Regions from separate parts of the Corynebacterium suranareeae genome, predicted to be linked through region 3. Evidence: riboswitches for the same ligand, from Rfam matches in the RefSeq annotation. Region 3 holds a riboswitch; each other region holds the start of a gene.
The links. Region 3 has a riboswitch for thiamine pyrophosphate ahead of N24_RS10655 (thiamine phosphate synthase). Riboswitches for the same ligand answer to the same signal wherever they lie in the genome.
Positions count from the first base shown of each region.

Region 1: another riboswitch for thiamine pyrophosphate. It lies ahead of N24_RS04360 (3-oxoacyl-ACP reductase); the one in region 3 lies ahead of N24_RS10655 (thiamine phosphate synthase).
Region 2: another riboswitch for thiamine pyrophosphate. It lies ahead of thiM (hydroxyethylthiazole kinase); the one in region 3 lies ahead of N24_RS10655 (thiamine phosphate synthase).
Region 4: another riboswitch for thiamine pyrophosphate. It lies ahead of N24_RS06095 (ECF transporter S component); the one in region 3 lies ahead of N24_RS10655 (thiamine phosphate synthase).

Region 1 covers NZ_AP017369.1:912,565-920,631, reverse strand. Annotated here, with positions in the region: gene N24_RS04370 (hypothetical protein) at 253-921, opposite strand; gene N24_RS16440 (LGFP repeat-containing protein) at 922-2,046, opposite strand; gene N24_RS16330 (hypothetical protein) at 2,337-2,507, shown strand; TPP riboswitch at 2,710-2,817, shown strand; gene N24_RS04360 (3-oxoacyl-ACP reductase) at 2,872-3,627, shown strand; gene N24_RS04355 (LLM class flavin-dependent oxidoreductase) at 3,627-4,985, shown strand; gene N24_RS04350 (thioesterase family protein) at 4,939-5,733, opposite strand; gene N24_RS04345 (YdcF family protein) at 5,755-6,210, opposite strand; gene purE (5-(carboxyamino)imidazole ribonucleotide mutase) at 6,210-6,707, opposite strand; gene N24_RS04335 (hypothetical protein) at 6,776-7,135, opposite strand; gene N24_RS04330 (potassium transporter Kup) at 7,173-8,067, opposite strand, start outside.
Region 2 covers NZ_AP017369.1:1,674,466-1,682,532, forward strand. Annotated here, with positions in the region: gene N24_RS07900 (HAD family hydrolase) at 1-43, opposite strand, end outside; gene N24_RS07905 (bifunctional hydroxymethylpyrimidine kinase/phosphomethylpyrimidine kinase) at 243-2,468, opposite strand; gene thiM (hydroxyethylthiazole kinase) at 2,476-3,282, opposite strand; TPP riboswitch at 3,276-3,385, opposite strand; gene N24_RS07915 (NAD(P)/FAD-dependent oxidoreductase) at 4,186-5,589, opposite strand; gene N24_RS07920 (SAM-dependent methyltransferase) at 5,966-7,282, shown strand; gene N24_RS07925 (MFS transporter) at 7,294-8,067, opposite strand, start outside.
Region 3 covers NZ_AP017369.1:2,280,606-2,288,672, reverse strand. Annotated here, with positions in the region: gene N24_RS10680 (Tex family protein) at 1-1,241, shown strand, start outside; gene N24_RS10675 (ThiF family adenylyltransferase) at 1,780-2,856, opposite strand; gene N24_RS10670 (thiazole synthase) at 2,858-3,640, opposite strand; gene thiS (sulfur carrier protein ThiS) at 3,642-3,839, opposite strand; gene thiO (glycine oxidase ThiO) at 3,857-4,981, opposite strand; gene N24_RS10655 (thiamine phosphate synthase) at 4,978-5,643, opposite strand; TPP riboswitch at 5,645-5,757, opposite strand; gene rplS (50S ribosomal protein L19) at 6,027-6,368, shown strand; gene N24_RS10645 (iron-siderophore ABC transporter substrate-binding protein) at 6,605-7,567, opposite strand.
Region 4 covers NZ_AP017369.1:1,268,313-1,276,379, reverse strand. Annotated here, with positions in the region: gene N24_RS06115 (calcium:proton antiporter) at 1-414, opposite strand, end outside; gene N24_RS06110 (nucleoside/nucleotide kinase family protein) at 462-968, opposite strand; gene N24_RS06105 (energy-coupling factor transporter transmembrane component T family protein) at 975-1,730, opposite strand; gene N24_RS06100 (ABC transporter ATP-binding protein) at 1,727-3,067, opposite strand; gene N24_RS06095 (ECF transporter S component) at 3,068-3,673, opposite strand; TPP riboswitch at 3,664-3,773, opposite strand; gene N24_RS06090 (4-hydroxybenzoate 3-monooxygenase) at 4,060-5,247, shown strand; gene N24_RS06085 (MFS transporter) at 5,263-6,552, shown strand; gene N24_RS06080 (VOC family protein) at 6,619-7,032, opposite strand; gene N24_RS06075 (lipoate--protein ligase family protein) at 7,199-8,067, shown strand, end outside.

The DNA of each region.
Region 1 (8,067 bases), 1.4 Mb from region 3:
TATAGAAAACCTACGACCAACGAGGGCCAGTCAGCATTTGGACTCAGCATACGGATATTTACCTGTAGGCATTGCAGTTTTACATAAGCCGCATTGTTAACGCAGCCTTAAACATCCGTTAGTCGGCTGATTTCACCCCACCATCCGAAATGGTAATCAGACTCCACCGCTTTCGAGACTACAACACATCCATGATGAGAATCCCCCGGCTTCAAACATGGGGAAGTGTCAATCTAGGATGTCTTGTATGAACTAACCAGCAGCTGAATCCACACGCATTAGCTCACCGACATCATTGCGCTCGAACTTATGAAAACTAGTCTCCCCCGAAAAGAGCAGATGAACCGAGGATACTTCTATTTCCTTATGCATCACGTGCTGCATGCTGTACTGGCAGTAATACAGAGCACAATCGGTTTGAAGGTCAACATAAAGACCCCAACCAGCATCTTCATCTGTAGGTTCTTGCGTAATCTTCAAATACCGAAGATTATGTGTCGTCATTGAAAATCCACATGGAGGCGATAAAGGGAGCAGCTCTCGAATAAGAAAATCTCTCCACATCACCATCATGTTAGGAGTACCTAGCAATGAAGAACGAACAACGAATTGACCTGGTTCGAACCAACCATCAGTAGTCAGTTCAGGAGTATCAAAAATCTCCCTCGTTTCACCATTGGTATACCTTACTACCTTGTGCTCAGCCCAGGTCCGTGGATTAAATCGAAATGAAAACGAACTGGGATCTTGCCCATTATGTTTGAGAGAACCAGCAATGCGATATTCTAATTTCTGATGATCACGCCCGAACATGAGAGCCCACCAAAGAGCCTCATCATGTGTGACCGGATATTCTTCCAGATCACAGTGAATATTAGCAGCCACCCATCTTCCGACTGGGTCAAAATGCGTGTTTCCCATCTATCTATCATCCACAGGATTGGTGAACTCGCACAACCTATTACTAGATGGATTTCTCTCGTCAAAAGGATCACACTTAAAACGCCCAATATTTAGTCGAGCACCATTCCATTTCTCCCCTGTAATATCATAGTCTTTCGACGGGATCTTTAATGTGAAAGTAGTCGCCTGAAGATAATATGTACCGCGCGTTTCCGGTATCGGGCCACTCGAAACACTTGCAGCCGTATTCGTGCCTCCGTTCGCCGTATAAAGTTTCCCATCCGGCACCGTCGGATCAATCTGCCACTTTCGATCCTCTTTAAGCTCGTAGTTTTGCTGGAACACTCTAGATGGGAATGTCAAACTTTCAATAGTAAGTTCAACTTTGTGAAGCCTACGCTGGGTCAACGTGTGCTTAATCGAATAAGAAAACTCCTTTGACCACTCAGGAATACCATCTACAGCCTTACCCACACATGTATCAATATTTTTCCTCACCGAGTATGCACTCAACCGTATAGCTGGGCTGGCATCAACAAAGCCGATACTGTTGCATTCAACGTCTGGCAAAGCACGAGCTTGTGGAGCAAGTGAACTCGATGAAGTCGTCACAAGCATTTCCCTAGTTGGCGCATAAAAATGACTCTCTCCACCATCCAGAGAGATAGTCGCACCCTGGTTATCACAGTAAAAATCAACTGGCGCATCCTCGCGGCCAAGTCGTTGAAGAATCAACCCCACAACATCCATACACGCATAATTCTTCGAACCCGAATCTGAAGGTAGGAATATCTGCCCACCTTCGTAATTCTGCCACTTCCCTGTCGAATCGGAAGTAAAGCCACCCGTGGGATAACCATACAAGCCATCTATTCCACCAGAGGTCATCCACATGCTCTCAAAATCACCATAGACTTCCCATGCCCCGAAGCTGGGATGCCAATAGATAACTCCATTATGAAAAACAGAAAAACGGCCAACCCCATCTGAAGCTACTGCTTCATCCGCGATAGGGAAACCAAGTACACTGTTAGGACCACCCAGCGCAAGCCAACGATCCAAAATCAGCCCATTAATACTAGCAACCTGGAACCCCTCCAAAACCGGGCTGCGATACACTCGCCCACCCTGGAACGTCTGCACCCCCTGTAATAAGCAGTGCTGTGGCAATAACACCTACAGCCTTGGGAAACAGTTTCATTCACATATTCCTGTCGTCTCTACATAATGTGAACAAACTGACCCTAACCTGAAAACATCATTAGTTCTGCGGGTAAAACAGATATTCGTGGATTTTCACCCCCGTTATAGACATGGCAAACATCACATAAAAAGATAACTTTTGGCTACTGACTTTTATGCCTATTCAGGGTATTTAAGCGACCCCAATACCAAACTAAAGAAGACGGTGAAACACATGGAAATAGGGCTACATGCATCAAATACTCCACGAACAGCCACCTCAATTTGCACTCGCAAAAATAGCGCAGTCTGGGCTCGACATCGTTCTGCACAAAACTGGCACTATGACCACCAATGGCATCCATGAACTCACCTTGATGCAACAACGCAATCAAGAGCTTGAAGCAAACTTGCTCAGATAGAAAAATGCTTAATCAAGCCCGAGTTTGTCTGCCGAAGCATCCCAACGCAGGATCAACTGGGAAAGACAATCAAGTCGAGGAACTTAAACAAGCAATCGATACGTTGGGAAAAGCTATCGCGCTCATGCGCAAGGATGACACCAACTTAAACGTGGCGGTACCAACTCACCCCACGTGCGACAACAAACTGATACCCTCGGCTACTAGTGACACGGGGTGCAAAAGCACTTTAAAAAAGCTTTCGCTGAGATTACACCCGTCGAACCTGATCCAGTTAGTACTGGCGAAGGGACTGTCGCAAAGCCTACCTACCATGGGATAGGTCTCTTTGCCCTTCGCCCCAACCCAAGAAGGGCGTTTTTTCATGCTTGAATTTTCTGAGCAAATTGTTTTGGTCACCGGCGGTGCACGCGGACTTGGTCGTGCGTTGTCTGAGTCTTTTTTACGCGAGGGTGCTCGTGTTGTGGTGAATTATCACCGTTCGGCTGATGCTGCTGCAGAGTTGGCTGGTGAAAACGCAGTGGCGATTCAGGCTGATGTTCGTGATCGCAGCCAGGTGAAAGGCATGTTTGAGCAGGCCAAGGAACATTTCGGTAGCCCGATCACCACTGTGGTCAACAGCGCTTTGGCGGATTTCAGCTTTGATGGCGATGCGCGCCCCAAGGCAGAAGACATCACGATTGAGCGTTTTGATCAGCAATACACCAGCGCAATCGCGGGCGCGTTGAACACCATTCAGGAGGCGTTGCCTGGTTTTGAGGAGGTGGGAAGTGGTCGTGTGATCAACATCGGCACGAATCTTTTCCAGAATCCGACTGTCCCCTACCACGATTACACCGCTGCGAAGGCTGCACTGTTGTCCCTGACCCGCACATTTGCCAAGGATCTGGGTCCGCGCCACATCACGGTCAACATGGTCAGCGGCGGCCTGCTGCGCACCACCGGCGCCAGCGCCGCCACGCCCGAGGAAGTCTTTGATTTCATCGCCGCAGGCACGCCACTGGGGTCTGTCACGACGCCACAAGAGCTTGCCGACGCCTCCCTCTTCTTCGCCTCTCCCTGGTCACGAGCAGTAACTGGCCAAAACTTGGTCGTCGATGGTGGGTTGGTCTTTAACTGATGAATTCCCAACACATTCACCTCAATCTTTTTGCTTTCGGCGCTGGGCACCATGCGGCGGCGTGGCGGTGTGAGGAGGGAGGCGTCGATAAGCTGGGTCTAATTTCCTGGTGGGAGGAGCTCGCGCGCACCGCTGAGCGCGGCAAGCTGGATGCGGTCTTTTTGGCCGATGGCCAGGCGATTAATCCGGTTGGTTTGGAAAACGGGCCGGGTTGGTTTTTGGAACCGTTGACGGCATTGACTGCGATGGCGCGTGCAACAAACAATATTGGTTTGATCAGCACGATTTCTAGTACGTTTTGGCCTCCCTTTCATGCAGCGCGGATGGTGGCTAGTTTGGATCACATTTCTGGTGGGCGTGCTGGGATCAATGTGGTGACCTCGATGACTGATGCAGAGGCGCGCAATCATGGCATGGATAAGTTGCCGGATCATGATGTTCGCTATGCGCGCGCGGCGGAATTTATCGACACGATCACAGCTTTGTGGGATTCCTGGCCTGTGGAAAGTTTAGTTCGGGATCGCGCTGGAAAATTTGCGGATTCTGCACTGATTAAGCCGATCGATCATGATGGTGAGTTTTTCCAGGTCGCAGGCCCGCTGAATATTCCAAGTACTCCGCAGGGTAGGCCAGTGCTTTTCCAAGCGGGATCCTCACCGCAGGGACGAGAGATCGCGGCACAGTATGCCGAGGCGATTTACTCAGTGGCGTGGGATTTAGGCCAAGCGCAAGATTACCGCTCCGATATTCATGCCCGCGCTGCAGCATTGGGGCGAGAGCCCATGCCGGTGCTTCCTGGTTTGGTGACCTATGTTGGCAAGACCGTGGAAGAAGCGCGTGCAAAGCAGCAGGCTCTCAATGCATTGTTGCCGGTTAAAGACTCACTGAATCAGCTGAGTTTCTTTGTGGGTCAAGACTGCTCGACGTGGGATTTGGATGCTCCTCCCCCACCGTTGCCACCGCTGGAGGAATTTTCCGGGCCGAAGGGGAGGTACGAAACGGTGTTGCGGATCATCGAATCCACCTCACCAACTGTGCGTGAACTTTTAGGTTACCTGGCAGCCGGCGGTGGGCATGCCACATTCATTGGCACGCCGGAAAGCATCGCTGATGAAATCGAACGCTGGATTGACCAAGGCGGTGCCGATGGATTCAACCTCATGCCACCGGTACTACCCCACAGCCTCGATGATTTTGTTGAGCTGGTTGTCCCTGAATTACAGCGACGCGGACGATTCCGCACCGAGTACCAACACAGTACTCTGCGTGGTCACCTGTTTGATACGGATACTTATTCAGTTACTAATTCAGCTACTTGTTCAACTCAGCAATCGGGCGCACTGTCAATGATTGATTAAGTGTTCCCACTGGACCATTGGCATCGTGAATTACTGAGGTTGTAATTCCAATGCCAGTGGGGCCAAACGCCACGCGGGTATTAAACCCGACTTTGGTTCCCACCGGCTGGCGGAATAAGTGGAAGGTTAAATCCACATTCGGGAACATCCACTGTGTAGGGTCTTCCCGAGCTGCCACCCCATTGGCTACATCTAAAAATTTGGAAAACTCAGCTAGTGGTTCCGGATCTTCACCGTGTACTAATGGGATGTCACTTGTCACCCATGCGCGATTTTTTCCAGGAATCTTTCCGGAATCTTCTACACACACGATGCTGTCCATAAACCCGCCAGACCACGGCAGCACAATTTTAGAATCTAAGCACTCCTCCATCGGTGGCATCGCATCGAAAGTATCGCCAGCAATCTCTGCTAAATCTGAGGTTTTTAGCAACCACCCACGTGCACGAATCGTGGCTCGACCATTGATCTCTGCCACCGTTTCCACAAGTTCAATGGTGCGCCCGGGACGAAGGATTGTTGTTTCCAATGAAATATCATCGCGAGCAATCTGGCCTAAGATATCCATGCTGAAACGGCTAAACATCAACACATTGCCCGCGACTTCTTTGCGCCACCGTTCCATATGGTGAATAACCAAACCGGCAACAGGTGCAAGGTGGAGCTCATCATCACGCCACGCGCCACCAGAATATTGCGAGGGAGAATACGTATTGTTTCCACGCGCTAAAAAGTACGCACCTGACATGGGAATACCTCACTTTGTAGATTAGTTGTGTGGAGTTCTCAGCTTGCGCCACAACACCCGGAGAGCAGAATGCGACAACGCTACACACTCCCTCAACGCCATGCCCAATCGCTTGTTTGCTGGGGTGGACGCAGTGACAACTTTAATGGGTATTCCCAAATGCCAGGCCCATAAATAGGTCCGCCAGGCATGGAAACCGCTGGTCACTACAATCCACCGTAGGGTGTCAGGAAACAAAGCGTGGGCGTTTTCCAAATTCTCATTAGTACTAGTGGCCCATGGTTCTTCCACGATATTGGCAACACCGTGGCTTCGAAGATAATCAGCCATGGGTGCAGCTTCACCGAAACCGCTGACCACGACAGGTGAATCCGGGTGCCGGGCTGAAACCTCAATGGCTTTATCCAACCTTGACGCTAATAGATCAGTCACTTGACCATCTACTACCTGCGATCCCAGCACCACGATTGGATTCATTAGCCCAGCAGACGCTTCTTTAGAGCTTCATCCTTGGCTTCAACTTCTTTAGCCATGTTGTCTTGGTAATCGGCCATCTTTGAAATCAAGGAAGTATCCCCCGCACCAAGGATACGAACGGCAAGCAGACCAGCGTTCTTCGCTCCACCAATGGAAACGGTAGCAACGGGAACTCCACCTGGCATCTGGACGATAGAGAGCAAAGAGTCCAACCCATCTAGATCTTTAAGCGCTCGTGGAACACCAATGACAGGAAGAGGTGTAGCCGCAGCAACCATGCCAGGAAGATGTGCTGCTCCACCTGCGCAGGCAATAATCACCTTGACGCCACGCTCATGGGCCGTTTTGGCATAGTTGAGCATCTTTTCAGGAGTGCGGTGTGCAGAAACCACACCGACCTCAAAAGGAATTCCGAATTCTGCAAGAACTTCTGCAGCAGGCGCTACAGTATCCCAATCTGAATCCGAGCCCATGATCAATCCAACTTGAGGTCCCACTATTTTTCTCCTTCAACGCCTAAAAGCTTAACGGTTCATTAGTCTATCGCAGGGTTTTCAGCACTGTTTTAAACACGGATCTGACCATCAAAAGTATTGGAGAAATGCTTAATCGCTGCCATTGCTGTCGCAGTGGGATATTGCGGATGCATCTCTCCGTTCACGGCTTTCACAGACCTCATCAAAGATTCTGCAATCGGTGGAGTAATGGTCTCAAATTTCCATAGATCCACCACCACAAGGCTGATATCTTGGTTACTCATCACCTCTGGGACTTGGCCAAGTGCACTAATGATGGATTTGGTGACCAGTGGTTTGTTCACAGGATGTGGTGCTTTTCCAGTAACGGGGTCTTTCTCGCACTGACACCAACCAACTCCGAGTTCATCCATGACCCAGACCCACTCCACCAAAGGATTCTTCTTCATCGCTTCAGGCTAACTCAGTTGGTGTGATAGCGCCTGGCTAAAGGTGCAGCTCTGTTCCCACCGTGATGGTTTTGCTTGGTTGCAATTTAAATGATTCGGTACGAGACGCCTGGTTACGTTCCATCGATAGATACAAGCGATCCCGCCACCCGGCAACTTTTCCAGAAAGCCTGCTGCGAAGTGTTAAAGCGGAAAGGAAATAGGTGGCGTTATCCCATGTTGGATCGATGGCATGAAGATTCTTCGGCAGATTCTGTTCATCAAAGTAGCCAAGATGTAAATCCACACGAACCACTCTGATTGGGGCGTGGTGGAGCACTTCTATCACTGCGCGTTCCGCCGGTGGCACATGTGGAACGGGTTCTTGGACAATGCGGACAATCACGATCTCTCGGTATAAAAGTTTGAGGTCTTTTACACACCGCACCAATGACAAAGGCACTGTATCGCTGACCGAGTGTGGAAATACTGCAACTTCAGCCACTTTGCGCAACCCAATGTTGTGTGGCTGATCGAGTTTCTCCAAGAATGCAGCCATCGGGACTTCCAACTCTGCACGTCCCTGATTAACGCGACCGCTTCCCCACTGCCAGGTTCGCATCACCACGATCAACACAACAGCGATAAGAAGTGGAAGCCAACCGCCATCGTGGATCTTTGTCGTGTTGGAGGCGAACAATAATAGTTCAGGCACCCCAATGAACAGGATAAACAGCGCTGTTTTCCACCAGGCAGTGTGAGCATAAAGAAGATACAAAACGCTCACCAGCACCAACGTTCCGGTAACAGCCAGGCCATAGGCACTGGCAAGACTTTCGGAATTCTGGAAAACCATCACAACAACCATCACCGACACAAACAGGAAACCATTTACCAACGGCATATAGATCTGGCCCTCCTCTTTACTGGAGGTATGGCGGATGACCATTCGA
Region 2 (8,067 bases), 610 kb from region 3:
TGGCAAGCGTGCCATCGAAATCAAAAACAATACTGGGTGTCACAAAAAGATCCTTGGATCGGGAAGAAATGGACGATGCGTTCATCATAAAAGTATTTGATGAACACAACGTCCAACCTTGAGTGAACGATCAATGACACCTACATGAACACTTGCCCCAGCCCGACCCCACAGCTGCAAAAGCGCGCCGGGCCACCTCCTAATTGACGGAGATGGCCCGGCGCGCGGGTAGCCCAGTTCAGTTAAATCCAACCGTGTCTGGTGGCTTGATCAAAGAATTCACGTTCATGAACTGAAGCGCTCAAGAATGCTCGAGCGGCATCGACGCGTTGTTCAGAACCCGCATTTTCTAAGGCCTTTTCTAACCGGGCAATGGCAGCACGGGTTCCATTGATAAATTCTTCGCTGGAGTAGGTGTCAAGCCAGTCCTTGTAGGGGTGATCTTCGTGGTTTTGTTCAGCTAGCATCAACCCGATTTCCGCGTAAAGCCAGTAGCAGGGCAGTACTGCAGCAACACCGCACACATAATCTTCTGTGTAGGTGCGCGCGATGAGGAAGTCGGTGTAGGCCATGGTGATATGCGATGGCGCGGATACTGTGGCTCCTGCCATGTAAGAGCGATGGAGTTCAGCTTCAACAACTAAACACTCCGCAGCGCTTTGTGCCCATTCGATTTGTGCCTGCGCATCGGGAGCGATCGAGGATAATCGGGCCAACGCTCTGGAGTATTGGGCAAGATATTGTGCATCTTGGTCAATGTAGAAATCGAACTCTGGGCGCCGGAGGGTGCCGTCGCCAAGCATGGTGATGAAGTCTGAACTGTTGATGCCCGCGATGATATCGCCGCTTGCTTCCCACAGCGCGCGCGTGAATGGCCCGGCAGGTTCGATGCGTGGAGCTGGGCTTTTAACCGTCGATGGGGCAACGAAACTCGTTGCTGTTTGCCCATCTAGGCGCGGCGCTAAAAGGTGATCCCAGGGAGTGGTCTCAGCAGCTGAGAGCATGCGGCGAGTGAGGTGCCCGTGATCGACTGGTCCGTTTCCCGTGCCGACGTGGAGCTGGTCGGCGTGGCGCAGGGCTTCATTAAGCCAGCGTGTGGACCACTCAAGGGCTTTTTCAACGCTCTCACCGGTGGCAATTCGGGTGGCAAGAGCAGCGGACAGGGAACATCCGGTGCCGTGGGAATTGGTGGTGTTGACGCGCAAGTTTTCCACCTGGAATACCGAGCCATCTGGGCGAACGACTGCGTTATCTGCCAAAGCGCCAGTCAAATGCCCACCCTTGACGATAACGATGGTGTCATGCTCAGCAGCAAATGCTTGAGCCTGAGCAATTGCCTGATCCATCGTTGTGGCCGGCTGGCTATCGCACAATACGGCGAGCTCTGGGATGTTTGGGGTAACAACATCCACGTGGGCAGCCAGGCGACGCAAAGATTCTTCAGCACTGGCATCAAGCAACCGGTCACCGCTGGTTGCGATCATCACCGGATCAAGCACCACCGGGCCGTGCTCACGGGAGCCCAACCAATGTGCCACCAGATCTACCGTGTCAGCAGAACCCAACATGCCGAGCTTGATGGCGTCGACCGTGACATCGGAAAAGACTGCATCAAGTTGTTCTTCCAAGAAAGTCAAGGGAGGAGTATGGATTGTGTTGACGCCGTGAGTATTTTGGGCAACCAACGAGGTGACCACACACATGCCATATCCACCACCTGCGGCAATAGATTTCAGGTCAGCTTGAATGCCTGCACCGCCTGTGGGGTCAGTGCCTGCAATAGATAGCACGCGTGGGGTAGAGGGGACGTCCACAAAAGCTCCTTGGAAAGCAGTTAGTAATTGGGAAGCGGCAACTGCAGGATCTGCAGCGGTCATAATTTCAGACACCACACATAGGCCGTCAATGTCAGTACCTGCAAGTTCAGCAGCATTGTCCAGCCCCACGCCTCCAATGGCAACAGACGCAATGCCGTGAGCTTTCGCCAGGGTTGAGATCTCCGCGATGCCTTCAACACCGAGTGCTGGTGCCGCATCTGGTTTGGTAGCTGTAGAAGTCACGGGACCGATGCCAATCACATCGGGCAATGCCACATCAGCGGCTGCACATTGCGCAATCACCGTGCGCAGCTGATCTAAGTTTTCAATGCTCAACCCCAACTCAAGATTGGCGGGAAGCTGCCTTCGTGCCTGAATATAAGGTGTATCGCCTTGGCCAATGTGCAGATGAAGCCCCAGCTCAACCGCAATATCAAGGTAATCATTAACCACAAGCGATACCCCGCGGGCGTCACAGATTTCTTTTAGCTCCACAGCTGCTGCACGAACATCTTGTTTAGGGGAGTTTTTATCACGCAATTGCACCACGGATACCCCGCCTGAAATCGCGGCGTCCACGATTCCGGCAACGTTATCCGGCCCACCACCAAGATGCGGATCTGTCACAAGGTATAAAGAAAAATCAGTCACGGAAATCTTAAGCCTCACGCACATCAATCAACGAAGCCACGGTCTGCGCATCGACCTCATACAAGGCATCAATAAACGCAACCGCGAAACTTCCTGGTGCTGTGGCTTTCTGCGCAGCGATCTGGCCAGCTGCTCCAATGTGGGCGTGTGCCGCCAACACAGCATCATGCTCTGAAATCGATGAACCTACCACAGCACCCAAATAGGCGGCCGTTAAAGCGCCCAACGAACAACCCGTGCCAATCACCAGCTGCAACATGGGATCCCCAGAGCGCAACCATGTCACCCGGTCACCAGAAACAATAAGGTCCTGCTCCCCAGAAACCGCCACAACACCACCGGTGCGATTGGCCAACTGATGCGCCGCATGCAGCGCTGCTTCCACCGAATCGGTCGCGTCTACGCCGCGCCCACCAGCACCCAGACCGGCAAGCGCCACGATTTCTGACGCGTTTCCACGAATTGCGGCTGGCTGCTTATCGACGATTCCCTCCGCATACTTAGTCCTCTCCGACAATCCACCCACAGCAACGGGATCCAGCACCCACGGTGTCCCAGCTTTTAGTGCGCCCTCAATGGCATTGGTCATTCCTTGGTACTGCTCAGTAGAGGGAGTACCTGCATTAATGAGCACTCCGTTTGCGATCGCGGCGAATTCTGCTGATTCAGCTGGAGTATCAACCATCGCAGGGGTAGCTCCCGCAGCAAGCAATACATTCGCGGTGACCTGCATGACCACAGAGTTGGTTAAACACTGAACAAGAGGAGTGTTTTGTCGAACAAGAGTTAAAGAATCCAAAAATGAGTTAGCCACTTTAAAGGCCATCCCTTCGCTAGTACGAGCTAGAGCAGGTTCAACGGGTGTTTTCTCAGCCTCTGGAAATTAAAATCCAGCAACGGCACCCCGTGCCTGCTAATCAGCCTAGCAAAGTGGACGTGTGTACTTTTCCACAGGGGCGGAGGGGCCGGCGGGTAACTCATAAGCGACAATGTGTTTGAATATTCACTACAAACTTGAGATTTCCGATGGATTGTGGTGGATTGTTGCATGTAACCATCCGTTAAATGCAAAGTTTTGTTCGAATTAAAGGGGTGATGTCCTGTTTGTGGTGAGTTCTTGATCAGCACACCTTCAGGTTTCACATTTCCTCACGCGCACCGAAATGATGCGGCCGATATAAACCGGACTTGGGTTAACTCGGCAAACCAGACCAATGCGCGTTAGCGTTTATCGCTTGTTTAAGGCTTCGAGTTTTTCAGATGAACTATGGTGTGCATGAAGCCCTGAAAACCCGTTAGAAGCGCTTCTGGGGAGGTATGACTTTTCAGGTGTCGCACCAAAATGTGAGTGCGACCAAATCAGGAGACCCAGAATCTGCAAAAACTTAAATGTTGGGTCTCTGTGTTTGGTAATGAGAGCGATACGCCAAACCAGGAGACCCACAAACGTCGAAAACGTGATTTCTGGGTCTCTGTGTTTGGTCTCACGCCGTCTCATGCCGCCAAGTGCACGAACATCAAAATCCACACCGGGGCATACAGCTATTTCAGCACTAATCTGGCTCACGTCGGGATCGGATTTCACGTCTTTCTAACAAACACCGAAATGATGAGCGCACAGTTTCGCGTATGGGCACCTAAAAGATCGCCTTCTACAACAAAAGCGTGACTCCCCGTTAAGGAAGTCACGCTCGTTGCTTACTACAGAAAAGTAGACTTACTTTCCGCCGAAACGCTGGTTGTCGCGCAGCTCGATTGGGAGATCTGCAGCGGCCTCTTCCAGCTCGTGTGCGTACTTAAGCATGGCAGTACGGGAGTGAAGCTGCTGGCGAGTGGTGGCCAGGTTCCAACGCTTACGGGACATAGCGTTAAGTCCCCAGCTGATGCCGGAAACGAAACGGTTGCGGAAGCCCACGAGGAACATGATGTGAACAGCCAACCACAGGATCCATCCGATGAAACCGGTGACCTCAACCTTGCCCATCTTCACCACAGCGGAAAAGCGGGAAATGGTTGCCATGGAGCCCTTATCGAAGTAATCGAAAGCTTCGCGCTCAGTGTTGGAGCGGCCTTCGACCTCAGCTGCGATCTGCTCTGCAACATACTCACCACTCTGGATTGCTACCTGAGCAACACCAGGGAGGTTGTTGTAGTTCATCATGTCACCAACAACGAAGACGTTCTTGTGCTCGCCCACAGACAGGTCATCGTTGACCATCACGCGACCTGCGCGGTCAGTCTCAACGCCGGTTTGCTCTGCAATGAGCTTGCCCAGTGGGGAAGCAGCCACACCAGCGGACCAAATCTTGCAGAAGGACTCAATGGTGTGCTCTTCGCCGTCTTTGGTCTTGTAGGTAACCGAGGTGGCATCCACGTTGGTGACCATTGCGTTCAGGCGAACGTTAACACCGATCTTTTCCAGGGTGCGCTGAGCGTTACGGCCGAGACGCTTACCGAATGGAGGAAGAACCTGTGGTGCACCATCAAGCAAGATGATCTTTGCGGAGTTGGTGTTGAAGTTCTTGTACTCACCAGCAAGGGTGCGGTGTGCCATTTCAGCCAACTGACCTGCAAGCTCAACGCCGGTTGGACCAGCACCAACAACAACGAAGGTGAGCAGACGCTCACGCTCAGCAGGATCTTCACAGATCTCAGCACGCTCGAAAGCGCCAATGATACGAGCGCGCAGCTCTAGAGCATCATCGATGGACTTCATGCCTGGAGCGAACTCAGCGAAGTGATCGTTACCAAAGTAGGATTGGCCTGCACCAGCACCAACAACCAGGGAGTCATACTCGAAGACGCGGGTGAACTCACCGAGGGTAGCGGTCACGGTCTGGGACTCGACATTGATGTCGGTGACCTCACCCTTGATGACGTTGACGTTTTCCTGGGAGCCCAGGATCTGTCGGGTTGAAGGTGCAATTTCACCAGAGGACAAGATGCCAGTTGCTACTTGGTACAGCAGTGGCTGGAAGAGGTGGTGATTTGTGCGGTCAATCAGAGTGACATCGACGTCTGCCTTGGCCAGGTTTTTAGCAGCAAAAAGGCCACCAAAACCGGAGCCGATGACGACGACGTGGTGACGGCCGCCTTCGGGGCGGGTTGGGTTAACTGACATATTTGTCAAAGTCTCCTGATCGTGGATCTTAAAGCTTGTGCGGTCTGCAGTGAAAGGCGTGCAGCCGTTTAAGCGTTGTCGTGTTAAGCACGTGTACGCGTTAAACAATAGTACTTCCTACAGAAACAAACAGGATCGGGTCATGCTTTTCTGTCCGTTCGGAGAAAATCTTGCCGAATTCGCGCCCACTTTCAATAAGTATGCACGTTGGTATGGCATATGTCACGTCAAATGTCAGAACTTTTTATTTGAGTCCGATTTATTGCGTTTCGACGCGCCTGCACCGCCTAATCAACACACGCAAGTACACTGCTTCTAGCAGCTAAATCCGCCGAAGATTTTCTTGGCTTTGATCCACTGGAGGTGCATAAAACGTATGGCAGAGGCACGTTTGCGCCATCTTGAACCCATTGACGTGGAAGAGTGGCCTGGGGTGGCGTCAGTGCCTAACCTTGCGTTTTCAGGGGCGCGCGCAAGGCAAGCGGAATATCGCTTCGCTAAGGCGTGTAGCAACGCTGGCCTAGTTTTACTGGGCGATGACCCAGATCTCATAATCGATCATGAGGAATTATTTTCACGTTTAGCAGCATCCGGGTGGCTCGGCTTAGCTGAAAGCTACATGGCAGGCGAGTGGCGCAGCGACAAGCTTGCCGACGTTTTGACCGCCCTTTTGGGGACTGGATTCAAACCCCGCGGCAAACTGTCGAGCGCATTCACCTTGCCAGGTCACGCCGTTGATACTGGTGGTGCATTACCTAATGAGCTTATTCGGCTAAGTTCTGGCGATGGGATGAGTGCCTTCGGTGGAATTTTTGCCTCTGGTGTTCCCACCACTTTGCGTACTGCAGTAAAAAGCTACGTGCCAGGTGCTGGCAAAAATAGAGAACCTGCATCACACTTTGTCGATATCACGAAAATCTCTGAACCGGTAGCCGTGGAACGTGAAGATTTAGGCGAAGCTCAACGTCGTGCAGCGTCATACTTGCTTGACTGTGCCAAGGTGAAGGCAGGAAGCCACGTATTGGAGTTTCCCAGCAGTGGTGGTGCTCTTGCTATTTTGGCAGCACGCCGACAAGCCACAGTAGATTCATTAACGGCGGATCCAGCACAAGTAGCTAGTTTGGAAGAAACATTCGTGCTTGCTGGAGTGGAAGAAGATATCCACATTGAGGTGATTCCACAAGCAATACCCACTCAGCGTGAATGGGGCGGGGCATATGACTCGATTGTCTCCATGGAAAAACTTGAAGTGGTAGGCAAGCATGGTTCCAAACGGTTTATCAAAGCAATAGACCGCATGTTAGCCACCGGTGGGAATGTCGCCTTCCAGTCTTTAGTTGCCACCGACCAATGGGGTCCGGTGAGTACTGAGGCGATTTCTATGCTCAAGGCATATATCTGGCCGGCTCTGCACTATCCGACCGTTGATGAAGTACATCAGTTGGTTGATCGTGAATCCTCATTGCGCGTTGTTAAAGAAACTCACTTTAACGGACACTATCTAAAAAGCATCCAATTACAACGTGAAGTTTTTGAAGGCCAGATACGCGAAGCGGCGGCAGATGGTTTTGATGCCGTCTACCGCCGCATGTGGGTGTTCCACTATGCGCTTATCGAAGCCCTGTTGCGATTGGGTTGCTTGGGTGCTGTGCAATTTGCATTGACGACAAGGAACCGAAGGGGGCGTCGATAAGCAAAAATCTTTTAGACCTCTCGGAGGTCGTGGTTTTTGTTTTCCTTCATGGTTAGCACCGCGATAAACGTAATTGCGGTGACAATGATCAGGTAATAACCAACATAGGCTACTGAATACTCAGCTACCAGCCACGTTGCAATAAACGGGGCAATAGCTGCACCGAGGATCGAAGAAACGTTATAAGCAATTCCTGAGCCAGTGTAGCGCACATTCGTGGGGAAAAGTTCCGGCAAAATAGCAGACATTGGCCCGAAAATGAGACCCATGATGCTCATGCCAGCAAACAGGAAAATAAAGACGGTAGTCTTGGTGGCCGTTTCAGGATCGAGCAACAAGTTAAACACCAACCCAAATCCAAGCAGCAACACCGAAGCCAGGGTGAGCGTGTTTTTACGGCCCCACACATCAGCCAACCAGCCGGACACTGGGATCATGATGGCAAAGAACACGATCGTGGCCAGCTGCAACTGGAGGAATTCAAAATATGGGATTGACAGGCCAGTTCCCGCGCTGCGGTTGCCAATTCCATAAGACAAAATCCACGTGGTGACCAAGTAGAACAAAGTGTACGTGGACAACATGATCAAAGTTGCCTGAACGACCGGACCAGGGGAAGTCTTAAACAGCTCTTTCAGTGGGGACTTAACTTTCTTGCCCTGATCTACTGCTTGTTTAAATACCGGAGTCTCCTCCAAGGAGAAACGCACCCACAGGCCAACGGCGATCATAAGGGCAGAAGACAAGAATGGTAGACGCCAGCCCCATGTCATAAACGCGCCTTG
Region 3 (8,067 bases):
TGTACCCACACCAGCCCCAAAACCGCTGGAAAGAAGCCGTATCTGAGCTGGCCAACCTGTGCGCGACCCACGGTGTGGAACTCATGGCGATTGGAAACGGAACTGCTTCGAGGGAAACGGAAAAACTAGCCGGCGAAGTGGCAGACATGATCAAAGCTGCGGGTGGCACGCGACCAACTCCCGTGGTGGTTTCCGAATCGGGCGCATCTGTGTACTCGGCATCACCGATCGCAGCCGAAGAATTCCCCGACATGGACGTCTCCCTCCGCGGCGCAGTATCCATTGCGAGGCGCCTCCAGGATCCATTGGCTGAGCTTGTAAAAATTGAACCGAAAGCCATTGGTGTGGGCCAATACCAACATGACGTTAACCAGATTGCGCTGGCTAAAACCCTCGACGGAGTTGTCGAAGACGCCGTGAACGCAGTCGGTGTCAACCTCAACACCGCATCTGCTCCGCTGCTCACCCGAGTTGCTGGAGTGACCTCCACCTTGGCAAATAATATTGTGGCTTACCGCAACGAAAACGGTGGCTTTTCCTCCCGCAAGGAACTCAACAAGGTTCCCCGCCTCGGACCAAAAGCTTTTGAACAATGTGCCGGCTTCCTCCGCATTTCAGGATCCACCGATCCACTTGATGCATCTGCTGTTCACCCCGAGGCCTATCCCGTTGTCCGCGAAATCGCGAAAGCAACCGGATTGGATGTGACAGGGTTGATTGGAAACACAGCCGTGCTGTCAAAACTGAATCCTGCCGATTTCGCGGATGAACGATTTGGCATCCCAACCGTCACCGACATCATCTCTGAGCTGGACAAACCCGGCCGAGACCCACGCCCCGAGTTCAAAACAGCCAGCTTCAAAGAGGGCATTGAGAAAATTTCCGACCTCAAACCCGGCATGATCCTCGAAGGCACCGTCACCAACGTTGCAGCCTTTGGAGCCTTCGTGGATGTCGGAGTTCACCAAGACGGCCTCGTGCACGTTTCCGCAATGAGCGACAAGTTCATCTCCAACCCACACGAAGTCGTCCGCTCGGGTCAAGTGGTGAAGGTAAAAGTCATGGAAGTCGATGTGGACCGCAAACGCATTGGACTCTCGCTGCGCATGACCGATGAGCCAGGTGCCCCAGCACCACAGAAAAAGAAAGAACACCGACCAGCGAAAAAGCAGCAGCGCTCCTCCAAGCCCGCAGGTGGTTCCATGGCAGATGCTTTACGACGCGCCGGCCTCGGTGGCTAACCAAACTGGCGTGCTCAGTAAATCGATTTTTGAAGATTGTGGGCACACTGGTTTGGCCTTGGACCCCAAAGTCATGCCTCCCCAGACGCGCTTCTAAGACCCGGCTTGGGTCAAATTAGTGCTGAAATAGCTGTTCGCGTGCTTGGCAGCATAAGACGGCATAAGACCAAACCAGGAGACCCAGAAATCACTTTTTCGACGTTTGTGGGTCTCCTGGTTTGGTGGATCGAGCTCATTACCAAACACAGAGACCCAACATTTAAGTTTTTGAAGATTCTGGGTCTCCTGGTTTGGTCGCTCTCAAATTTCGGCCTCTAACCCTAAAGGTCACACCTCCCCAGCAGCGCTTCTAAGAGGTTTTTAGAGCCTGATCCATACAAATACTTGTGCGAAAATCTTGGGGCCTTAAGCGGGCGATAAACGCCTCACGTAGTTTCTGGCTTTAAGCAGTGCCGAAAGACACCAAACATCGGTGCCAAGAATCTTGAAAAACCTGAAAGTTTGGCACGTATGTTTGGTTATAAAGCTGCCGGGCAGGCTACAACGCGTTGACTCCACCAGGCAGATTTATGAACCTATGGCCTAGGTGGGAGTACTTGGTTATGAAGTCGGCGCTGCGTTTTCCGGAGGCACAATAAACCAAAATGTCCTGGTCAAGACCTGAAAGAGCTTCCACCACATCGTCTTCGGAGTTGATCTGGCTTAAGGGCAGTTTGAGTGAGGTTGCGCCCTCGGGGAGGTCTTTGAGGAGGACTTCATGAGGTTCGCGGATGTCGAGGGCGGTGAGGAGATGGTTGAGGGTGGCGTCGATAAGCGTTGTTGTTTCGGGCCTTGCTGCCTCGTAGGAGCTGCGGAGCTCGGTGACCAGTGGGCGCGCGGGGTCGGCGGAGACGCGGAAGCTGCGTGTGGTGGCGGGGAATGCGTCGTAGGAAAGGAGGACTCCTGGTTGGACGTCGCCGATCTTTGTGAGAAATCCGATGGCATGTGTGGCCATGAGTGCTCCGATGGTCGCGGTGGTGGCGCCGAGGACTCCAGCGGTGGCGCAATCGGGGACGAAATCTGCTGATGGTTGTTCGGGGAAGACGTCGCGAAGACCGACGCCGCGGTTGTTAGGCCCTGAGTGGAAGAGTGCGAGTTCGCCGTGAAAACGCAGCACAGTTGCCCAAATAAGTGGGGTTCCGGTGATTTCAGCGGCGTCGGATACGAGGTACTTGGTGCTGAATGAATCGGATCCGTCTAGGACAAGATCGACTGAAGCGACCAGTGCGCAGGCGTTTTCTGGAGTGATTCGCTGATTCAGGGCGTTGACGGTGATGCTTGGTTGGAGCTCTTTGAGGCACCTGGCTGCAACGGAGACTTTAGACTGCCCGACATCACTTGCCCCGAACAGGATCTGACGGTGGATATTGGAAATATCTACTGTGTCATCATCGATAACCGTGATGGTTCCAACACCTGCTGAGGCGAGCGACTGCATGGCTGGGCAGCCCAAACCGCCTGCGCCAATGACGAGAACGTGGGCATTATGCAGTATTGTTTGTTGTTCGATGCCATAGCCAGGCAATGCTAGCTGTCGGGCAGTTCGATGAAGTTCAATATCTGGAAGTTGTGACATTTTAAAGCACCTGCTCAGCCCAAGACGCGAGACCCTCGAAACTAGAGGATGCAACAGCGTGTTGGCGTTGGGGGATTCTTCCGGCTTGGGCGGCTAATCGGCCAGCTTCAACAGCGCGGAACATTGCTTCAGCCATTGCTACTGGATTTTGTGCGCGGTTAATCGCAGAGGCTAGCAGCACTCCGTCGCAGCCTAGTTCCATGGCTAGGGTGGCATCTGAGGCAGTGCCGACACCGGCATCGAGAATGACGGGCACGCTTGCTCGACTGCAGATTAATTCAATGTTGTGTGGGTTGAGTATTCCAAGTCCGGTTCCGATGGGGGAGCCCAACGGCATGACAGCTGCAACGCCACAGTCTTCTAAACGGCTAGCGGTGATGGGATCGTCAGAGGTATAAGCAAGGACAGTGAAGCCATCCTGGACGAGGAGTTCACAGGCATCTAAAAGCTCAACAGTGTCTGGCAATAGTGTGTGTTCATCGGCGATGACCTCCACTTTTACCCAGTTTGTGCCAAGTGCTTCTCGGGCAAGTTGGGCGGTGAGTACCGCATCGCGGGCAGTGCGACAGCCTGCTGTATTGGGTAAAAGGGCGATTCCTAAACGGCGCAGCATGTCAAAAATGGATTCGCCACCTTCAGCGCTGGCTTGATGGCGGCGCATCGCCACGGTGGTCAATTGGGTTCCACTGGCAACAAGGGATTCCTCCAGCAACGCCTGTGAGGTTGCGCCACCGGTGCCCATGATGAGGTGAGAATCAAAAGTTCTATCAGCAATGTGCAGCATTTTAACCTCCCTGGATTGCGGTGAGAATTTCGACGGAATCTTCATTGCTGATCATGCGTGACCACTGTGACCTGGGGACCACAGCCGCATTGATAGCCACTGCGACTCCGGTGTCATGGCCGATTTCTTGTTTTACCAATTGCTCCACGGAAAGCTCCGCACAATGCATAGAGGTGCCATTGAAAGTAAAATTGATCATCTTAAAGAAAGTCCTTTTTAAGTGCGGTGGCGAAAAGGATCGCACACATCAAGAGTGGGGAACACGGGCTTCTTGGTGGCCAGATCTACGGCAGCGCGCGCACCGAGAGCCGCCAGTAAAATGCCGTGGCGGAAATAGCCTGTTGACACAATGACGTTGGAACCCACCCATCCCAAATATGGAATATCATCGGGAGTTCCCGGGCGGGCACCACAAGTGACTTCGAGGAATTCAGTTTCCTCAATACCTGGAACCAGACGGGTGGCATCGCGGAGGAGATCATAAACCGAGCCAGTTTTAGGATGCGGGTGGTCTTCACGGCTGGTCGCACCAATAGCTAACGTGCCATCATCGCGGGGAATGATATAAACCTGCCGATCCTCCACAAATCCGCGAATCACTTTGCTCACCATCGGCTGCAACTTCTCCGGCACCCGAACGCGAATAATATCGCCGTACACCGGCCGCAACTGCAGCGGGTTTGCGCCCTCAAACCACCCAGGAATGCGTGCGGCGCCTAGGCCTGCCGCTAAAACAACAACGCTTTTCGACGCCACCCTCACCCCCGAACCCATGGTTACGGTCAAGCAGGGGTCGTGGCCATCAATAGAGATCACAGTGTCGGCGATGTGCTCTGCACCCCGCTGCAGAATTGCGTCCAATAACGCCCGGGCATACAAACGAGGAGCAACCTGGTGATCACCATCAATGTTGACCACTTTGGAAATTCGGGGTGACAATGCTGGTTCCGCGGATCTAGCCTGACGAGTAGTTAAAAAATCCACGGGAAGATCCATCAAGTGCATGTATTTGATGAGCTCAGCAACATGCAGACCATCCGTGCGATCCGCACCCACCAACAGCGTGCCCTCTGTGCGGTAGCCGGTGGGAAGGTCTGTGTATTTGGAGACCCGCTCGAGCAAATCGGGATAAAGCCTTGCCGATTCTTTCATCAACTGAATCAAATCCTGCTGCTGATACTGCACCTCAGCAGTAGGGGCTAACATTCCGCCAGCATGGTGGGTTGCCCCAGAAATTGGATCAGGATCAATCAACGTGACTTGAAAACCCGCCTCTTGGAATTCAAAACATGTGGTCAAGCCGATGATTCCGCCACCAATGACAATTGCGCTCTTAGTCATAAGGCCCTTCCCGCCTCAAAATTTTCCAGCACTTCATGCGCGACTTTTTGCGGATTATCAGATTGTGAAAAGGCCCGAACCATCGCAACACCCGCCACGCCGGTAGCGCTGAGATCGCGGACATCATCAGGGGTGACATCACCGATAGCCACGACCGGCAGCGCCGACAACTTCACCAATGGGGGATAGCCATCAAGACCAATGGGTGGGCGACCAGAGTCCTTCGTTGGGGTTTTTCTAAACGGGCCAGCACCGATGTAATCCAACACATGGGCAGCCTCATTAGCTGCAGTCACCAGCTCTGCTGTGCCAGTAGTCAATCCAATAATCGCATCAGAACCTAACAACTCACGAGCTTGAAAAACCGAGACATCATCTTGTCCAAGATGCACACCGTGAATCGGTAAACCCTCACGCATTAAGGAAATAGCAACGTCGAGGTGGTCGTCGATAAGCACACGCGTTTTAGGGTTGCACCGCGCAACCTCGACCGCGACCTTGGCCGCTAGCTCTCTCATCGCCTCTGGCGAAATCGGTTTTGAACGTACCTGGATAACACCCGCACCACCTAAGGCGGCTTGCGACGCGGTGTGCACGATCTCCTCAACGGAACCAGCACCAGTTACGACATAACAACGCAGGTCAAAACGATTTTTATACACGGGTCAATCAGTCCTCGCTTCCTTCGCTGGTTCTAACCAGACAGGTTCGAACGGTCCCGCGCAGCAACAGCGCACAATCTCAGCCCAATGCTTTGGGCACCCGTGGGGTAATGTGCAACCAGTCAAGCCTGACAACATACTTTTGTCAACGATTAGATAAAACTTCGTTGAAAATCGGCACCCGAATGAGGGGGGTGGAATTCAGGTTTGAAAATAGGGTAGGGGATGTGAAAGAATATTCCAGTTGACTGTGCAAACCCGATTTCGGTTGGGTTGAAAGTAACAGCTTCGAAAATTGAAACGGATACGAACCGGCCGAGCGTCCCAAAACTGGGAAAGTGCCGCCAGGGTCCTCTTTCCCTACTAGCAAAAGGATTGTTTAAATGAACATTCTGGACAAGATTGACGCAGCATCCCTGCGCGATGACGTTCCTGCATTCCGTGCAGGCGATACCCTCGACGTTCACGTAAAGGTTATCGAAGGCACCAACACCCGTACCCAGCTCTTCAAGGGTGTTGTCATTCGTCGCCAAGGCGGCGGAGTTCGCGAAACCTTCACCGTACGTAAGGTTTCCTTCGGTATCGGTGTTGAGCGTACCTTCCCAGTACACTCCCCAAACATCGAGAAGATCGAGGTCGTCCGTCGTGGCGATGTTCGTCGTGCGAAGCTGTACTACCTGCGCGAACTGCGCGGTAAGGCTGCACGTATTAAGGAGAAGCGCTAATTTTAGCGTTTGGTCTATAGCTACTTGCTAGCTTTTGGACTAGCCCCTGATCGTTCACTTTTAGTGAATGGTTGGGGGTTTTCTGCTTTTGATAGAGATGTGAGCCGGACACATTGTGTGTCCGGCGGTCTGATCTAAGCTAATTGAAGTACTTAAACGGTTTAAGCTGCTTAGCTGCTTAGTTGCTTAACTGCTTAACTGCTTAAACTGCTTAAACTGCTTAGCTGCTTAACTGCTTAAACTGCGACGTTAGTTTTTAATCCATCAAGAATAATGCCAGCTGAAACCAGTGAGGCGTTCATGTACCAGGAATCATAATCCACGGCGATAGCTTGACCAGATTGAACTGCTTTCAGTGAGGGCCACAAAGGGGTGTCTTCTGGGCTGGATTTTCCGTCTTGCACTCCGTAGAACAACCAGTCGGCGTCTGCTTCGGCAATGAGCTCAGCGGATAAGTCTTGTCCAGCCTGATCGGTGAATTGTTGGGCTTCTGGGCGAGCGAATCCACAATCCCCAGCAACGGTACCTGCCATTGACTCAGCCCCATACATCTGGAATGCATCATCCTTTGTGCGGAGGAAAGACACTGATGGTGGCGTGCTGGGCTGGTTTGCTGCAATCTCAGCTGCGGTGTCTTCGTACTCTTGCAGGAGACTTTCGGCTTTGTCTTTCACGTTTGCTGCTTCTGCAATGGTGAGAAGATCCTGCTTCCAGTTTTCACCACCACCTTCGCCGGTTACCACAGGGGCGATGGCGCGCAGTTTGGTCAGCAGTGCTTCATCGGATCGAGAATTTGCGCAGATCAAAGTGGGATTTAGATTTGCAATGGCTTCAATATCTGGATCTTGGCGAAAACCACAATCTGCAATGCTATCTAGATCCATCTCTGCACCGAAACGATCCCTGAGGAACTGCGGAATAAGGTCGGCATTTTTAGCTGCTGCAACTCCAACTGGGGTAATTCCTAGCAACAGCAAGTTATCCAATTGTCCCGTGTTGAGAGCGACAATGCGCTGATCTTCAGAAGGACTGTCTGCAGCTGACGATGTTTGACCTTGGGATGTTTCAGATGATTGTGATGTTTGTGAGCATGCAGCAATAGCGAGCGTTGTAGTCCCCAGCAACGTTCCGAGAAAAGCACGACGAGAGAGTTTTGCTTGTGCGATGCTCGTGGGGGTCACCCGCGTAGATTTAGGCATAAAGAAAAGTTAGCCAAGCCTAAAAATATTTGTCAAACGGGCAAGCGTGTGCGATTGGGTAGAGCGTGCGTGCTGGCTTGAAATACCTAATGATGTTGATGTATTTTCCAGGTAAAAAGTAGTAAAATTGGAGAAACTTACTCCAGGAAAAAGTTTTGTGAATCGTTGGGTGCTTTGTAGGAATTTTGGGCTGGGTTAGTTAAAGGGTTGGTTTAAGGGTCAGTTAAAGGGTTTTGCATAAAAGGCTTTGCACTTAGGGTTTGAGTCCTCATTTGTAACTTTTTTAGATTGGTCAATGTCTTGCACCTATTTACCCACCTTTGGATATGCGTGTGATCCAGGGTGCAAACAAAGGAGCCCATCATGGTTCTTAAAATATTTCCCCGAAGGTTTAGTTACGCGAGCTGTTCGGTGCTTAGCGTCTTGGCTTTATTGGCCGCAAGTTGTTCCACGTCAACCGGGACCGATGAATCGCTAGAAGCCGCAAGCAATGGCGGTGA
Region 4 (8,067 bases), 1.0 Mb from region 3:
CGTAGGAGCCCCCACACCATTGTGTGGCATACTTCCGTGCCTTAATCCACCGATCAAAAGACACAGTCCCACGACTAATCCCATGATGATCATAGATACGGCCATCACGGAATCTCGCCCAGCAATCGCACTATCCCCTGGCCCAAGCATGACTGCACAGATCAAAATGACCTCAATAATCACGATGGACAATGTGAGAATCAACGAGCCAAAAGGATCTCCCAAGATATGAGCCAATCGCTCGGCCATTTTCACTACGCCAAACGCGCAGAATAGGATGACCGCTACGATCACTGCCAACTCCAAAATAGAAGGCAAGGCAATCAAGGGGATCAGGAAAATTGATGCCCAGCCAATAATGATGCGGGCGTAATCAAGTGGTTTCAACAAAGGTTTTAACAAAGAAAACGGCATGTTCTCTGGTCAAACTTTCTTAAGAACTCTGGGCCGTTCCCAGGCTGTCAAAAAATAACTTCGGGTCGTCCCGCAGTCTTATCCGAACCTAGCACAATCTCGTGATCGACCTCAATACCTTGAGCAAAATGCTGTCGCTCCTGATCAGCCCATAAATCCCAAAAAGGTGCATAGCCTGGATCTCGCTTTAACGCACGGTGTTTTCGCACGTGTTCTGGACCGGTGATACGGATTGTAAGCAGACACCCCAACGCCGCTGCTCTAGCTTTTGACGACTGCGTTATCGAGCCAGCGCCTTCGATAATTATGCTTCGACCAGGTATTAGAGAAACCCACTCTCCTTTCTTATTGTTGTCCCAATCCCACCGGTGGTAACCAGGATTGTCCGCAGTCAGAATACTGTGAGCGACAATCTCTGAGGCAGCAGCAAGTCCAGTCCACCCGGGATAAAAATCATCCAGGTGGACTAGTTGGAAACCTGTTTGGGCTGCTAGATCTAAGGCCAAGGTTGTCTTGCCTGCACCAGATTGCCCATCAATTAAGACAATATTCATGTGCGCTTAGGTTCCGAGGAATTTAAAGAATCCCGTCTGAATGGCTATGAAAATGGCACTTGCTGAGATCGCCGCACACACCACAATCAAGACGGCATCACGGATTCCGACCGTAGATTCACGCGCCCACGTGCGACCTTGAGTTCCACCAAAACCGCGAGCTTCCATTGCTGTTGCAAGTTTTGACCCACGACGAAGCGACAGCACCAACAGCCCAAAAGTCATGGTGAAAAAGTGCTTAATCCGTCCTTGATCAGCGATACCGCGGGCACGTCGTGCACGGGACATGGAATACCAATCTTCACGGAAAAGTGTCATCAAACGGCTTCCCGCCACTGCCCCAATCACAAAACGCTCGGGTAATTTCAGCAGTTGGGCCAGGCCATCGCCGAGATCAGTGGGATCAATTTTGGCGATTAACACAACCACAGGTAGGCCGATGGCAAGGACTCTTAATCCAATTGCAGCTGCCAGCGCTAGCGAATTATCCGTCACGTGAATGAGTAAAAAGCTGAAATACTCTTTGCCTTCTGGTCTTCCATATAGAGCCATGGACAGCGCAGCCACGGGTGCCATGAGAAACAAAGGCCAGCCACGTTTAAGCAACATTTTCCACGTCACACCAGCAAACGGCGCCATGATGATCGTTGCCGCCAGCGCGATTGCCGCCGACATGACATCCACGCTCAACAACAATGGCGTGGTTAATACCATGAGCGCGATGATTCTGGTGACGGGATTGATATTGGCTAGAAGATTCATCGTGTTGTCACCTCAATGTGATGATCGCCCAATGCTGCAATGAAATCTGGATCATGGGTGACAGAGACCACGCTGATGCCAGTTTCGGTCAATTCACGCAGCAATAGCACCAGCTCTGTAAAAGTTTCAGGATCTTGACCAAAGGTTGGCTCATCCAAAATAAGAAGCTTCGGCGCAGCCACCAATGCGGTTGCTACCGACAGTCGACGTTTTTCGCCACCACTTAAAGTAAAAGGATTGGCGTGTTCTAGATGACGCAACCGCAGACGGTCAAGTAATTCCTCAATCCGGTCTCCAGCATCCACTTTCATGATTTTGGGCCCAATTTCCAGCTCATCACGAACGGTGCGGGCAACGAACTGATGCTCAGGATCTTGAAACACCGTGCCAATGCGGGCAGCAAGCTCGGCGGAACGCCACTTGTGCGGCGGATTTTTTAGTCCTTTTCTTAAACCTTCGGAAAGCTCCAGCTGCCCACTTTTAGGCGGAATCAGTCCACCCATCGTCAACGCGAGCGTAGATTTTCCAGCGCCATTGGGCCCAGTGATCACCGTGGAGGCGCCTTCCGGCACCTCAAAACAACGCATGCCGCCCCAGGTACAAAGCAAGTCCTGCGCCCACAAAATCGGATTGCTTTTCGACGGCTGCGCCTTAGGCAACCTACCAACTCTTTGCAACTGCTCAGGCTGGATATCCCGGCCATCAGAAATACTGATAATGCGGTCAATGGTGTTTAACCACAGTTCATGGCGGTGCTCCACCACAATAAGTGTTGCGCCCGTTTCCGCCACTACTCGATCCACAGCTGCGACAACATCACGTTGTCCCTGGGGGTCAAGGTTCGCGGTGGGTTCATCAAGCAAAATTAACCGCGCACCCATCGCAATAACACCAGCTAGCGCCAAGCGTTGTTTTTGGCCTCCCGAAAGATACTTGGTGGGATGGTTAAGAGGGAGATCCAAACCAACTAATTTCAGTGCGCGTTCTACTCGTGGCCAGATTTCCTTGCGCGGGATCTGGAGATTTTCACACCCAAATGCCACATCATCACCGATGCGAGAAGCAATGACTTGGGAATCTGGATCTTGGAGAACTAAACCGATGGAGGGGGCGTCGACAAGCAATTCCCCCATGCTTATGCCCTCGTCGGAGCCGCCGAGGACGCCGGCCAGTGCGGCGAGGAGCGTGGATTTTCCGGCGCCTGACGCGCCGGTAAGAAGTATGCGCTCACCTGGTTTAACCTCAAAGTTAACGTTTTCGAGCGCAGGGTTTTGCCTGGATGCATGGCGGTAGCCAAAGTTGCGCGCCACAACGCGCGTGCCAAGTGTGGTGGTCATTTAAACCTCGCGGCCAGCGGCAAATCGATCCAGTGCACCAGTTCGCGCAAGCGCTTTAACCAAGAACCAGCTGAGCAGTCCAGCCAAAATCGCGCCAGAGATCAACACTGTGACGGAATAGATGACGTTGAAGGACAGGGATTTTGCCAAGTTTCCGTAGAAGAACATCTCAAGGAAAATTGCGCCAACACCGGCACCCATTCCTGCAAACATGGTGGTTGGAAGGCTGTAACGACGGTAGAGGAACAACGCAAAGATAATTTCTGCACCAATGCCTTGCGCAATTCCGGAGTAGATGGTGGAGATACCAAACTGTGAGGCTAGCGCCGCTGAAACACAAGCGGCGACAACTTCCACGAAAATCGCAGCGCCAGGTTTGCGGATTACTAAACCACCCAACACTCCGCCCAACAGCCAAATACCGATGGCAATTCCACCCAAACCAGGAGTTAGAGCGTTAAATGCCGTGGTCCAGGCATAGCCGATGGAGTTCCAGACGATGAAAATCAATCCACACGCGACACCCAAAACGGATGCGATGACAATGTCAATAACACGCCAAGAAGACTTTGGTTGATTAGTTTTTTGCATGGCGGGACTAGCCATTATTTCCTCCCTATCGCCGGCATTATCCGGATCAGGTTCAACGGTCCTGGCTGTGCCAGATCTCAGCCCGGATTTTCACCGAGCACCCGTGTCTATCAAATTAAGTACGCGTTCACACTAGCCTAAACCGGGTGAAAAACCTAGAAACTGGTGAAGAAAAATACATATCCACGCCAAACCCTGAAGCACACCCCTAGCCACACCCTTGTCGAGTGATTTCGGACGCTTTTACGCTGGCTGTGACTTTAACCCCAATTTTTTAACCAGTTCGCAGCGCGAACAAGTTGTCATAGCACGCACCTTCCCATACATTGAGGCCTAAATCACTGTGAGGGAAGTCATTAACTGGGCATCACCCACAGTGGGCACACGAAAAGGAGTTTCCCATGAATCACGTACCAGTGGCCATTATTGGCGCAGGACCCGCAGGGCTAACCCTCGCGCACCTCCTCCATCTTCAAGGTGTGGAATCAATTGTTTTTGAGTCCCGCACCCGCAAAGAAGTAGAAGAAACCGTGAGGGCTGGAATCCTTGAACAAGGCACCTTGAATTTAATGCGGGAAACCGGTGTCGGCGCCCGCATGGAAGCCGAAGCCGACCACGATGAAGCCATCGACATCTCCATCAACAACGAACGCACTCGAATCCCACTAACCGAACTTACGGGACATAAAGTAGCGATCTACCCACAGCATGAATACTTAAAAGATTTCATTGCTAAACGCATCGAAGATGGCGGTGAATTACTCTTTAGCACCACTGTTGATTCCGTAGAAAACTACGAAGGCGACCTAGCGAAAGTTACATACACCGAGGCTGATGGATCATCGACCACCATCACCGCCGATTATGTCATTGCTGCAGATGGATCCAACTCGCCTTACCGCAAACTCATCACCGAAGACGGTGGTGTGCGCGCACGCCACGAGTACCCCTATGCATGGTTTGGCATCTTGGTCGAAGCACCAAAAACCCAAAAAGAACTCATCTACGCAACCCACCCAGAAGGCTTTGCCTTAATTTCTACCCGCACCGATGAGATCCAGCGCTACTACTTACAGTGCAACCCCGACGACACCCCTGATATGTGGTCTGATGATCGTATCTGGGAGCAACTCCACCTACGCGCAGACTCCCCCAGCATTACCGTTTCTGAGGGACGCATCTTTGACAAAGCAGTACTTCGCTTCCGTTCTGCAGTTACCGAACCAATGCAAAAGGGACGACTGTTCCTCGCAGGCGATGCCGCACACACCGTGCCGCCAACCGGCGCTAAGGGCCTTAACTTGGCAGTAGCTGATGTTGCAGTTCTTGCCCCAGCGCTAGTTCGCGCGTTGAAGAAAAAGGACACCGGACTGCTAGACAGCTACACCTCCCTGGCAGTCCCCCGCATTTGGAAAGCACAACACTTCTCCTACTGGATGAGCTCCATGCTGCACGCTGTTCCTGGCGAAGATCACTTTGCCACCCAGCGCCGATTTGCTGAACTGCGCTCCGTTTTAGAATCCCAATCAGGCCAACGCTATCTCGCTGAGCAGTACGTTGGACGCGACCTACCAAAATTCGAGGTATAAACACCCGTGACAACAATTTCTGCAAACCACACGACAAAAACCAAAAGTGTCGGAACAGTCCTCGCACTTTTATGGTTCGCAATCGTCCTCGACGGCTTCGACCTTGTCGTACTAGGTGCAACAATCCCGTCCATGCTGGAAGATCCCGCGTGGGATCTCACCGCAGGACAAGCCACACAGATTTCCACCATTGGTCTTATCGGAATGACCATCGGCGCGTTGACCATCGGATTCCTAACTGACCGTCTAGGACGTCGACGTGTGATGCTGTTTTCCGTAGCAGTGTTTTCTGTATTCACACTTCTACTGGCTTTCACCACCAACGTTCCGCTATTTAGCCTGTGGCGTTTCCTAGCCGGCGTTGGCCTTGGTGGAGCACTTCCCACCGCCATTGCCATGGTGACTGAATTCCGACCAGGCTCAAAGGCCGGATCTGCATCTACCACGCTCATGACCGGCTACCACGTTGGAGCTGTAGCCACCGCTTTCCTCGGCATGTTCCTCATCGAAGGCTTTGGATGGCACTCCATGTTTATCACCGGTGCAGTCCCAGGGCTTATTCTTTTACCTCTACTGTTCTTCTTCCTCCCGGAATCCCCGCAATATCTTAAAGTTTCTGGCCGGATGGATGAAGCCCAAGCTGTCGCAACTTCATATGGCCTGAGTCTTGAAGATGATCTAGACCGGGAGCACGAAGCCGAGCTCGCTGAATCTTCATCACTATCTTCCCTTTTCAAGCCATCGTTCCGTCGAAACACGCTGGCAATTTGGGGCACCTCATTCATGGGTCTTCTCCTTGTCTACGGTTTGAATACTTGGTTGCCACAAATCATGCGCCAAGCCGACTACGACATGGGCAATTCACTCGGCTTCCTCATGGTGTTGAACATCGGTGCTGTGATCGGCCTTTATGTTGCAGGACGATTTGCCGATAAGAACTCCCCTCGCAAGACTGCACTGGTGTGGTTCGTCTTCTCTGCTGTATTCCTTGCCCTACTTGCAGTTCGCATGCCGCTAGTTGGACTTTATGGAATCGTGCTACTCACAGGCATCTTTGTGTTCAGCTCACAGGTTCTAATCTACGCATTCGTCGGTGAAAACCACCCAGCCAAAATGCGCGCAACCGCAATGGGATTCTCTGCAGGAATTGGCCGCCTCGGTGCGATTTCCGGCCCGTTGCTCGGTGGCCTTCTAGTTAGTGTCAACCTTGCTTATCCTTGGGGCTTCTTCGCATTCGCAGGAGTTGGACTGCTGGGAGCCTTGATCTTCTCAACATCTAAGACTCTTAGGCACCGGGAAGACTAAAAAATAAAGAAACTAAAAGTTCGTTGTTCGTTTCAGGTAGTGAAAAAACAACGAACTTTTTCTCATTTATTCAGCTGAAATACTCCACATCACGCCATACTTATCAAAAACCTGGCCATAAGAGCCACCCCATGGAGCTTGCTCAAACTTCATGGTCTCCTCACCGCCAGCTGCCACAAACTTGTTGATCTTCTCCCGGCCGTCTTCCACCGACTCTGCGTTGTACAACATGGAATACGCGGTATCCCGGATCGGGTACTCCCCATCCATAGAATCACCACCCGAGATCAGCCCGCCGTTAGGTAAAGAAAGTACGCCGTGCGCCAACGCATCCGCCGGAGGATCAAAAGGCATCCCCTCCATTGGAGTCTGCCCGTACGTCATCAAATTTAGCTCGCCGCCAAAAACATCTTGCCAATGTTTCAAAGCTTCTGCCGTGTTGCCGTTGAATGTGATGTAGGTGGAAATCGTGCCGGCCATGGGTTTCTCCCTAATGAGAAGTTTTCGGAATTTTCCACCCGCCAGCCTACACGTCTATGGCGCGGATCACAGATCCGCTTGCTTTTGCTTTTCGACGCCCGCCTGCGGCGGGTGGGGCGTGGCGGAGGGGCGCGTCGAAAAACAAAAAGCGGTTATTGTGGGGCGCATGAATAACCATTTTGAGCTTAAAGTACCTGGTGGAAAACTTGTTGTCGTTGATGTTGCAACGGATTTGGACACAATCGCCGAGGTGAAGATTTCCGGTGATTTCTTCATTGATCCCGATGAGGCATTTTTCGCTCTGGGTGAGGCGTTAAAAGGGTCCTCTGTTGGTGACCACACAGATCGCTTGCAAGCAAAAATGGATGCAGCGCTGGCAGAATTTCCTGGTGTTGAGCTTCATGGTTTCAGCACTGCAGATATTGCGTTGGCTGTTCGTCGAGCTGTTACTGGCGCGAAGGATTTTACTGACTTTGACTGGGAGATCCTCCACCCTGGCGTATTGCCAACGCCGCTCAATGTCGCATTAGATGAACTCATTTTGTATCAAGTCTCCAGTGGTCAGCGCGGCCCCACCATGCGCATTTGGGATTGGGATGATCGTGCGACGGTGATTGGCAGCTTCCAGTCATATGTCAACGAAATCAACCAAGAAGGCGTTGATGAACATGGTGTGACCGTGGTTCGGCGTATGTCTGGTGGCGGTGCCATGTTCATGGAGGGTGGAAACTGCATCACGTATTCGCTCTACGCACCTGAATCGCTTGTTGCCGGATTAAGCTATGAACAATCTTATGAGTATTTGGACCGATGGGTGTTGGCCGCGCTGAAAGAACATGGCGTTGATGCGTGGTACGTTCCAATCAATGACATCACCTCAACCGGTGGAAAAATTGGTGGTGCAGCCCAAAAACGACGTGGCGGCGCAGTCCTTCATCACGTGACCATGTCCTACGATATTGACGCCGACATGATGACCCAAGTGCTACGCATTGGCAAGGTTAAAATTTCTGACAAGGGTTTGCGCAGCGCCAA